Regions from separate parts of the Arthrobacter sp. PvP023 genome, predicted to be linked through region 1. Evidence: predicted binding sites of a transcription regulator. Region 1 holds the regulator's gene; each other region holds the start of a gene.
What was found. The regulator LexA, encoded in region 1, represses DNA repair genes until DNA is damaged. The targets are predictions, from matches to a motif close to TCGAACANNTGTTCGA.
Positions count from the first base shown of each region.

Region 1 (3,273 bases):
TTAGTTTGAGGGGACAAAGATCTGCTGGCCCGGCATGACCCTGCCGCCGTCGAGGTTGTTGAGCTGAACGATATCGGCAACAACATCCCGGGTATCGCGTTCCGGCGCGACAGATCCGGCGATCTCCCACAAGGACTGCCCCGGCTGCACCGTCACCGACACTGTGGGGGTCACAGACAGCTCGGACGCGGAATCCGCCGCCTTCGCCGGAGAGTTCAGGAAACCGGCCAGCGAGATCACCAGCACCGCCAACAGAATCAGCGGCAGGCCCACCAGGACGATGCGCCCCCTGCGCGTCAGGCGGAGCGGCGGCTGCGTGGACCTTGCCTTGGCCGCCTTCACGGCCTTCTCCGCGGGACGCTCCTCCCAGTTGAAGCCCCGAATTCCCGAAGCCCCGGCTTCCTGCCCGGCGGAAGCCGGAAACTCCGATGTGTGAGGGCCGCGGCCCTGGCCGGCCGAACCCTTGAAACGCGAACCATGAATAGCGCTTGTTGCTGACATGAACTGAGCCCTCCTGGACCTGACTGTGCTGCCCGGCATGTTCCTGAAGCTGCCATCCGCCCACCCGGTCTTCGAACATAGGACCGAACGGGGTTTTGGACTAGAACACATATTCGAACGTTGCTTGTTCTGTTCTAGCACTTATTAACGAACATTGTCGAGACTCACTAGAACAAATGTTTGAAAAAGCTGTGGGGCTGGCCTACGTTTGAGCTACAGATCAACCACTTCTGCAGTTGATCAGCAGGGTCTGACATTTCAGGCCGGAAGTTCCCGGCAGCTGCAGCCACGGAGGCCGGGTGGAACGGAAAGGCGTTGGCGAACATGGCAGCACAAGCCACCGGCGGCAGGGCTACGCAGCGGAGCCAGCAGTCACCAGCGAAGCCGAAGGGCCTCACGGTACGGCAGAAGAAGATTCTGGAAACCATCCAGCGGTCCGTCAATGACAACGGCTACCCGCCGTCAATGCGTGAAATCGGCGACACCGTGGGCCTGGCCAGCCTTTCCAGCGTCACCCACCAGCTCTCGCAGCTCGAAAAGCTGGGCTATCTCCGCCGCGATCCGAAGCGTCCGCGGGCCATGGAAGTACTCATGCCGCTGACCCTGGATGAAGGTGCTGCCAAAATCTCAGGCGTGGATAAGCCCGCGCGGCTGCGCACCATCGGCGGATTGGCCGTCTCCGAACTGGCCACCGCAACGGATACGGCCATGGTCCCCCTGGTCGGCCGGATCGCAGCAGGCGGCCCTATCCTGGCTGACCAGGTGGTCGAGGACGTGATGCCGCTGCCGAGGCAGCTGGTCGGCCACGGCGAGCTCTTTATGTTGAAGGTGACCGGCGACTCCATGATCGACGCCGCCATCTGCGACGGCGACTGGGTTGTGGTCCGCCGGCAGAGTGACGCGGTCAACGGTGACATCGTGGCAGCCCTGCTGGATGACGAGGCGACGGTCAAAACCTTCCGCCAACGGGACGGCCATACCTGGCTCCTGCCGCAGAACACGCAGTACGAGCCCATCCTCGGCGACCACGCCAACATCATGGGCAAGGTCGTGTCCGTTCTTCGCTCGCTGTAGCCGCTGCGCAGCCCGCTTTCGGGGGCCCGACTTCGGGCCCCCGAAACGGTCAGGTGGCGCCGGCAACGGCACGAGTTGTCAGCCTGCGGCCGCCGCCGACGGAGCCTTCGCCAGCCTCGACAGGGCGGCAACCGCGATCGCAGGATCGGTGGTGGGCCAGAACGGCGGCAGGGCGGCCCGCAGGAAGCCCCCGTAGCGCTCCGTAGACAACCGGGAATCAAGGACCGCAACAACACCCTTGTCGCCGGTGGAACGGATCAGCCGGCCGGCGCCCTGGGCGAGCCGGATTGCCGCGTGGGTGGCCGAAACCGACATAAAGCCGTTGCCGCCCGCCTGTGCCACCGCCCGGGAACGCGCCGTCATCAGTGGATCATCGGGACGCGGGAACGGAATCCGGTCGATCACAACCAGCCGGCACGACCCCCCGGGAACGTCGACGCCCTGCCAGAGAGACATTGTGCCGAAGAGGCAGGTGTCCGGCTCGTCCGCAAACTGCCGCACCAGGGCGGTCATGGTTGATTCGCCCTGGCACAGGATGCTGACATCCAGGCGCGGGCGCATCGCCTCAGCCGCCTCCTCCGCCGCCCGCCGCGACGAAAAGAGGCACAGTGCGCCGCCGCCTGACGCCCGGATCAGCTTCTCCAGCTCATCCAGCGCTTCGGGGGATGTTCCACGGCCGGGCTTCGGCAGATGGCTAGCGACGTAGAGAATCCCTTGCTTGGGGTAGTCGAACGGGGACCCGACGTCCACGCCGGTCCAGCTGGGTGCACCCGGGCCCACCAGCCCAAGCCCTCCCGCCGCCGGCTCGAAGGCCGATCCGATCGCGAGGGTGGCTGAGGTGAGGACCACTGTGTGGCCGGCAAAGAGCCCGTCACGCAGCTTCCCGGCCACGCTCAACGGGGCTATGTTGATCAAGGCCGGCGCTGCGTCGTCCGGCTGCGAATAGCCTTGCTGCGGGTCAAAGGTGCTGTTCCGCGAGAACCAGACCACTTCGCGGTTTTCCCGGGCGGCGATCAGTCGTTCACAGAGCTCGAGGATGACCATCAGGCGTGAGCGCGCAAGCTGGCGACCGCCGTCGGCCGTATTCGCACTGTCCCCTTTCGAATCCGAAAGGGCCGCGCGGCAGGCTTCCCGCAGCTGGTCCACGCAGTCGAGCTGTTCGTCGTTGAGGCCGTTGGGCAGGAGGCCGCTGGGGACTCCGGCGATGGCCAGTTCCAGGTTCGCGGCAGCGTTATTGAGCGCATCCACCGTGATTCCGGTATTCTTCCGGGCGCCGGAAGCGGCGGCGTGGACCATGGCCACGGACAGCTGGCCGGAGACCGCTCCCGTTACCCGGTCCTGCAGCTCGTGCGCCTCGTCGACCACCACGACGTCGTACTCCGGCAGCACCGCCAGGCCTTCGAAGGCGCTGACGGCCAGCATGGCATGGTTGGTGACCACGACGTCGGCCTCGGCGGCGTCCTGGCGGGCCAGTTCGCTGAAGCACTCGGCAGCCATGGGACATTTCTGCGCGCCCAGGCATTCCATTGACGTGACGGACACCTGCCGCCAGGCACGGTCCGTCACGCCCGGCATCAGTTCATCCCGGTCCCCCGTGGCCGTCTTCTCCGCCCACTCGCGGAGCCTGACCACTTCTTTGCCCAGCTGCGACGCCGGACCGCCCAGGGAGGCGGCGAAGTGCGGGACGCTGGTGTCCTC
Region 1 covers NZ_JAFIBI010000001.1:3,381,009-3,384,281, forward strand. Annotated here, with positions in the region: gene JOE31_RS15515 (LysM peptidoglycan-binding domain-containing protein) at 1-342, opposite strand; gene lexA (transcriptional repressor LexA) at 826-1,575, shown strand; gene JOE31_RS15525 (ATP-dependent DNA helicase) at 1,654-3,273, opposite strand, start outside.

Region 2 (3,273 bases), 2.3 Mb from region 1:
GTTCGTCAGGAACGATTGTCCGATGTCCAGCGAACGGGGCGTAAGTTCGAAGTACGGACCGTCGGCACGAAGGTAGCCCAGGTCAGTGAGCGTCAGCAGGAACCTCCGGGCGGAGGCCCTGGTCATATCCGACTTTGCGGCGACCTGGGAGACGGTCAGGCGGGGCTCGTCCGGGGCGAAGGAGCGCAGCACGTCAAACGCTTTTTCCACAGACTTCACGAAGTATTCGGGTTGCTCCGCCATGGAATCGTTCACCCTCCCTGAAGCTCAATGTCGGCCTCTGCGGACGCTTGGCCGCAGGCTTATTCCGATCATATCCGGATAAAGCACAGCGGATCCGCGGGGTTAGTGCGGTTTCAGCCCGCTGTCAGTCCCCCCCCCCCCCCCCCCCCCCCCCCGGATGTCGGTGAGTGTGCGGCCCAAAACGGCGCCGGCCTCCGGCTTCAGTCCGAGGATGGGGATCATGGCCGCTGCCTGCGCCCGCAGGTGGTCCCAGCCGTCGGCGCAGGGCAGGCCCTGCGCTTTCGCCGCTGCGATGGTGGCCGTCGTGTGGCCGGCATAGACGAAGTCATAAACAAAAGTGTCCGGTGAGAGCTTCGCGGTCCCCCATGCCGGTTCGTCGGCACTGCTCTTGCCGAGGGGCGTCGCGTTGACGATCAGCGAGGCGTCCGGCGCGTGAGCGCGCGCCTCGGCCCACGTCACCGCACCGGCCTCCATGCCCAGGCTGGTGGCGAGGTTCAGCAGCTGGCGGGAGGCACGCGGGTCCTTGTCCGTCACGGTGACCCGGTCCGCCAGTCCCGCCAGGGCGACCAGTGCTGCGCGTGCGGCTCCGCCTGCCCCGAGCATCACGGCGTGCCGCTGGTGCCGGCCGCCCAGCAGTTCGGCGACGGCAGTGATGTCCGTGTTGTGCGCACTCAGGCTCCGGCCGTGCCGGACCAGCAGGTTGGAAGCTCCGCTGATCCGGACCTGTTCGGTAACAGTGTCAGCTGTCCCCGCGGCCCACTGCTTGTGGGGCATTGTCACGTTTGCGGCGACTACGTCGGCCTCCAGCATCGCGTCTCGGACGCCGGACATGTCCTGGCCGGCCGGGACATCCCATGCCTCGTAGATCCAGCTGCTTCCCAGCTGTTCCAGGACCGGGCCCCAGAGCCCGGGCGACATGGCGGCCGAGGCTTCCGAGCCGATGAGGAACAGCCGGTAGGCCGGTGTGCGGGTTTCCATGGTGGCACCTTTCGATTGGGAGATTCGGTCGGGGGGGTGTTGTGAGGCACCTCACTCTGCGTTACTCTTTCAATAGTCGCATACCGCACAGCTGTTCGGAATGCGCACAATCTCGCAAACAACAACCGTCTTTCAGCGCGGAAGGGCAAGCACCATGACAAATACAGCTACAGGCGCCAGCATCGGAGCCGATCAGCGCCAGCTCAGGCGGGCCAAGAAAGCAGCCCTCGCCGCGTTCCTCGGCGGTGCCCTTGAGTACTACGACTTCTTCATTTACGCCACCGCTGCGTCGCTGGTCTTTTCCAAGATTTTCTTTCCGGCCGGGGACCCCACCGTTGCCCTGATCGCTTCCTTCGCCACCTTCGGCGTGGCGTACGTGGCACGCCCCTTCGGCGCGGTGGTCTTCGGCCACCTGGGTGACAAGATCGGCCGCAAGAACACCCTGGTGCTGACGCTGGTGCTGATGGGTTCGGCCACGTTCCTCATTGGCGTGCTGCCCGACTTCAACACCGCCGGCTACTGGGCCCCTGCCCTGCTGGTGCTCCTGCGCCTCATGCAGGGCCTCTCCGCAGGAGCCGAAACGGCCGGTGCCTCGGCGCTGTCCACCGAGGAAGCCCCGGAAGGCCGCCGCGGCTTCTTCGCCAGCTTTGCAATGAGCGGCATCTCCGCCGGCATCGTCCTGGCCTCGCTGGCATTCCTGCCCGTGGCTGCCATGAGTGAAGCCGACCGCCTCGCCTGGGGCTGGCGCATCCCGTTCTGGCTCTCGCTGATCGTGCTGATCGTCGCGTACCTGGTCCGCCGCTCGCTCGAGGAACCCGAGGTGTTCGAGGAGAAGCATGATCACGGCGAACTGGTGAAGCTCCCCTTCGCGAAGATGTTCAAGACCCACCCGGCCCAGTTCTTCCAGGTGGCCCTGATGTCCTTCGAGACCGTCACCAACACTTTCATGCAGTCCTTCGGCCTGGCCTACGCGGTGTCCGTCGGCGTCCCGGCCTCCACCATGCTCTGGGTCAGCATCACCGGCAACATCATTGCCATCGCAACCCAGCCGCTGATGGCCTGGCTCTCCGACAAGTACGGCCGCCGCCCGATCTTCATCACCGGCGTCCTCGGTTCAGGCGCCATGATCTTCATCTACTTCTCCGTGATCTCCACCGGCAACGTGCCCATGATCTTCCTGACCAGCACCCTGATCACGGCCGGAACCTACGCCATGTCCAACGCCATCTACCCCGCCTGGTTCTCGGAGCTGTTCAACGTGAAGGTCCGCTATTCGGGCATGGCCATCGGCCTGCAGGTCGGCATCCTGTGCGCCGGCTTCACCCCGCTGCTCGGCACCGCACTCGTCGGCGCGGACAAGGCCAACTGGGGCCCCGCCGCCTGGATCGTGGCCGCGTCCTCGCTCCTGGCCGTCGCCGGCGCCTTCTGGGCCCGCGAGACCAGCAAGACCCCGCTGCGCGAACTGGGCAACTCAGTCCACTGACGGGACCTTGTCCTCTGCGGCCCTGCGCCGCCAGGTGGTTGGCTGGAAGCCGGGGGACAACGCAGCGGCTGCCACTTGCCACCAGAGGAGTTCCAATGGGCCACATCAAGCTGAACACAACAATCGACGCACCCGTGGAGCGGGTCACGGAGATCGCCACGGATCCGCGGCATTGGGCCTCCTGGTGGGTGAATCTCGGAGAGGCCAAGAAAGTAACGGGCGACGGCGGGGCCGGCACCGTGGTGGAGCACAGTTACCTGATGGCCGGCGTCCCGTTTCCGGTGACCACGCACGTTGTGGAGAACCAGCCGACGCCCGCCGGCGGGAAACACGTACGGATTGAATTCGACGGTCCGCTCAAGGGCTGGCAGAACTGGGATTACGAACCAGCAGGAACCGGGACGCTCGTCTCGATGGAGATCGAATACAACGTGCCGGGCAGTGCGATCGGCAAATTCGTGGACCATGTCATGATCGAGCACCTTCAGGAACGCGCCCGGCAGCAGACGCTGGAAAACCTCAAGCTCATTGCGGAGCGCTAAGGACCGACCACCCAGGGCGTACGCCGC
Region 2 covers NZ_JAFIBI010000001.1:1,075,965-1,079,237, reverse strand. Annotated here, with positions in the region: gene JOE31_RS05025 (IclR family transcriptional regulator C-terminal domain-containing protein) at 1-243, opposite strand, end outside; gene JOE31_RS05020 (shikimate dehydrogenase) at 346-1,221, opposite strand; gene JOE31_RS05015 (MFS transporter) at 1,376-2,704, shown strand; gene JOE31_RS05010 (SRPBCC family protein) at 2,800-3,246, shown strand; gene JOE31_RS05005 (hypothetical protein) at 3,243-3,273, opposite strand, start outside.
Region 2: JOE31_RS05020 (shikimate dehydrogenase) is a predicted target of LexA. The motif match lies at 1,305-1,320, and genes of this name have one in related genera.

Region 3 (3,273 bases), 950 kb from region 1:
ATCTGGCCGGCATCCCAGAGGGAAAGAATGAGGCCGTGGTTGGCCTGGATAAACACCACCTCGCCGGGGACTTCCCGGTGGACCGGCCAGCCGAGGCCGTTGACGTAAAAGGCGCGGGAGGCATCAACACTGCGGACGCCCAATGAAATGAAGTCGACTCGAGGCTGCATTCTTAGATACTGTCATGCACATGCCCACAAATCACGGACACGACAAAGACGCCCAGGCCGACAGGGAGCAGCTCGCAGCTGTCCGCGTGGCCGTCGATGAAGTGGATGAGCAGATTGTTACCCTGATTGCCCGCCGTGAACGCCTGATCCGGATTTCAGGCACGTTGAAGGGCGATGACGCGGAGGTCCGGGCTCCCGGACGGGTGGAGAAGGTCATCGAACATGTCCGCGCCGCCGCCGAGAAGAAGGACATCGACCCGGACATCGTGGAGAAGACCTACCGGGCGATGATCACGGCTTTCACCGAGCTTGAGATGAAAGTGCACAACGCCAGCAACTAGCTGCCGGCAACTAGGTGCTCAGAGGGATTCTTCCACGGGCACGTTGGCCTGATAGTCCCTGCCGTCGGCGTCGCTGAAGGCAGTCATCAGGTGACCCTTTTCCAGGCCCAGGACGGTACTCATGGGAAAGTTGCCGGTAATGGTGTTGCCTGAGTGCGTCACGCCGCTGAGGTCGAAATTCTCCTCTGTGCCGTCGTGGCTGAAGCAGTAGAAGGACACAGCCTCGCCGTTCATGAACTCAATGCCCATTCTTCGTTGATGGGAATGATCCGGCGTGGCCGCGACAAGCCCCACTACGTAGGCGCCCGCCCCGGGGATGTTTCCGTCTATATCAAAAGTCGCCACCAAGGTGGAGTCCTTGGCGGCGATGGCTACGTGCTTCAGGAGTGCGTCATGGGAGCTCATGGCTCCATCCTGCTCCCTGCGCTCCCGTCCGTCCACCCCTGATCGGGGTTTTGTCCGGGCTTCGACCGGGCCGTTATTTATTAGAAGATATATTCGAGTAGAGCCGGACTGCCGGCATCGATCCGGTCCTCCGGCTCCTCCGGCGCAAGGCCGGCGGCGGTACCGTGGGGAACTATGACTTCTGCGAAGCATTTACTCGCGGCGTACGACCGGCAGCTCAGGACGGATGCGGAGACTCCAGGTGCGATCGCCGTCGAACGGCTGGGGCCCTTGCGCCTTGTGACCTTCGTGGGCGGCCGGGGTTTTGTGACCTACGGAAACCTCGAGGGAGCCGGCGCCCAAGCGATTGCGCAGTGGGTGGCCGAAGCGCTCACTCACTTCCGCAAAGATCCAAGTATCGTGCGGGTGGAGTGGAAAACGCGTGGTCATGATGCTGCGCCCGGCCTCCATGACGCGTTGCTGGGGAACGGATTTGAGGCTGATGAGACGGAGTCGATCATGATCGGCCACGCCCTTGCATTGAATGTCGATGTGCAACTGCCGTCCGGGGTGACCCTGCGGAGAGTGGATCAAGAGCCGGATATCCGCGCCATGAGCGCAATGCAGGACGAAGTTTTCGGCGGTCCAGTGTCGGACAGCAACGCAGAGGCGCTCCTGCGCCGCCTGGCGGAAGACGACGGGATGGAACTCTGGGTTGCCGAACACGGAGGGTCGATTGTGAGCGCGGGCCGCCTGGAGCCGGTTCCGGGTACCGAATTCGCGGGAATCTGGGGCGGGGCGACCCGCGAACAGTGGCGTGGCCGAGGGATCTACCGGGCCGTCACCGCGGCCCGGGCTCAGTCCGCCTTGAGGCAGGGCAAGAAACTGATCCACAGTGATTCGACCGAATGCTCCCGACCGATCCTTGAGCGCTATGGGTTTCTCCGGGTCTCAACAACAACCCCCTATCGTTGGCAGCGCTGAAGCCGGGGGTGCCAGCTGCCCTACCGCCGCTGAATACGTGGGGGTAAACCCGGGCAACCCGTTCGTCGGAGGCCGGACCGGGAACATGTGTAGGTTTTGTCCGGGCTCCGGCGTAGACTTGATTTATTCGAAGATATATTCGAACTAATCATTTCAGATTTCTACCTCCCGGCGGTGCGATCGCCCGTTACGGGAAGGGGAGTGCAGTTCCGGGAGGCGCCGATGGGCTTGTTCAGCGAGGGTGTCGACGTCCTCTGCACGCCCGCCGGCCAGCCGTCCGCGCTCACCTGGGCAGGGCGGCACTACACGGTCTGCCAAGAGCCCGTGCACTGGTTTGAACGCCGGCAGTGGTGGGTCGAGGAAACCCGGGCGCCGCTGGGAACCGGCCCGGGACTGGTGGATCACGAGATCTGGCGCGTCCAGGTCCGGCTTGCCGATGCCAAAGCAGCACCGGAACCCCCTGAAACCCTCACCCTGGACCTGACTCGGAACGTCGGAAGCGGACGGTGGAGACTGCTGAAGATCCACGATGCCCTGAGGCCGCAATCAGCATGAGTTTCACCCATCTTCACGTTTCCACCGCCTTCAGCGCCCACTATGGTGTCTCCTGGCCGGATGAGCTCGCCCAGGCGGCTGCCGCCGACGGGGCAACGGCGCTTGCCTGCACTGACAGGGACGGACTGTATGGCACCGTCAAACACCTCAAAGCCTGTATGGCGTCGGGCCTGGATCCTGTCGTCGGGGTTGACCTTGCGGTCTTTGACGACGACGGCGACCTCCGCACCCAGCTCGCGGGCCGCGTCGTCGTACTTGCCCACGGACACAACAACGGTGCCGGCTACCGCGCCCTCTGCCGGCTGATTTCGGATGCCCATGCCCGTACCTCCGGCAAAGCCGGGGGAGCGGTGCCCGTCGCGGTGACCCGCGCCGAAATCGCTTCCCGGGTACTGCACCCGGAAACCCTCGAACCGGTGCTGACGGTGCTGGTGGGGCCGGATTCAGACGTCGGCAGGGCAATGGGCGGACGCCGGTACCTTCGCCCCCGCACGCTCTTCAAACAATGGCTGGACGGCATGCCGAAGGGAACCGTGGCAGCCGAAGTGGTGTCGCATCTCAGTGCCCCCGGGGAGCCGCTGAGCACCGCCCACGCGGTGCGCATGCTCAAGCTGGCCGCCGAGCACGGCGTTCCGGCAGTACTAACCAACGCGGTGCGGTACTGCGCGGAGGACGGCGCCGCCACGGCGGATGTGCTGGATTCAGCCCGCACCCTGAAATCGCTGCCCGAACTGACAGCGGAGCCGTTGCTCCAGCCCAACGGACGGGGGTGGCTGAAAACATCCGCCCAAATGGTCGAACTCGGGCAGGAAATCATCCATGCCGCGGGATACGGCGCC
Region 3 covers NZ_JAFIBI010000001.1:2,426,050-2,429,322, forward strand. Annotated here, with positions in the region: gene JOE31_RS11215 (VOC family protein) at 1-170, opposite strand, end outside; gene JOE31_RS11220 (chorismate mutase) at 185-511, shown strand; gene JOE31_RS11225 (hypothetical protein) at 530-916, opposite strand; gene JOE31_RS11230 (GNAT family N-acetyltransferase) at 1,091-1,879, shown strand; gene JOE31_RS11235 (DUF6504 family protein) at 2,102-2,434, shown strand; gene JOE31_RS11240 (DNA polymerase III subunit alpha) at 2,431-3,273, shown strand, end outside.
Region 3: JOE31_RS11235 (DUF6504 family protein) is a predicted target of LexA. The motif match lies at 2,007-2,022, and genes of this name have one in related genera.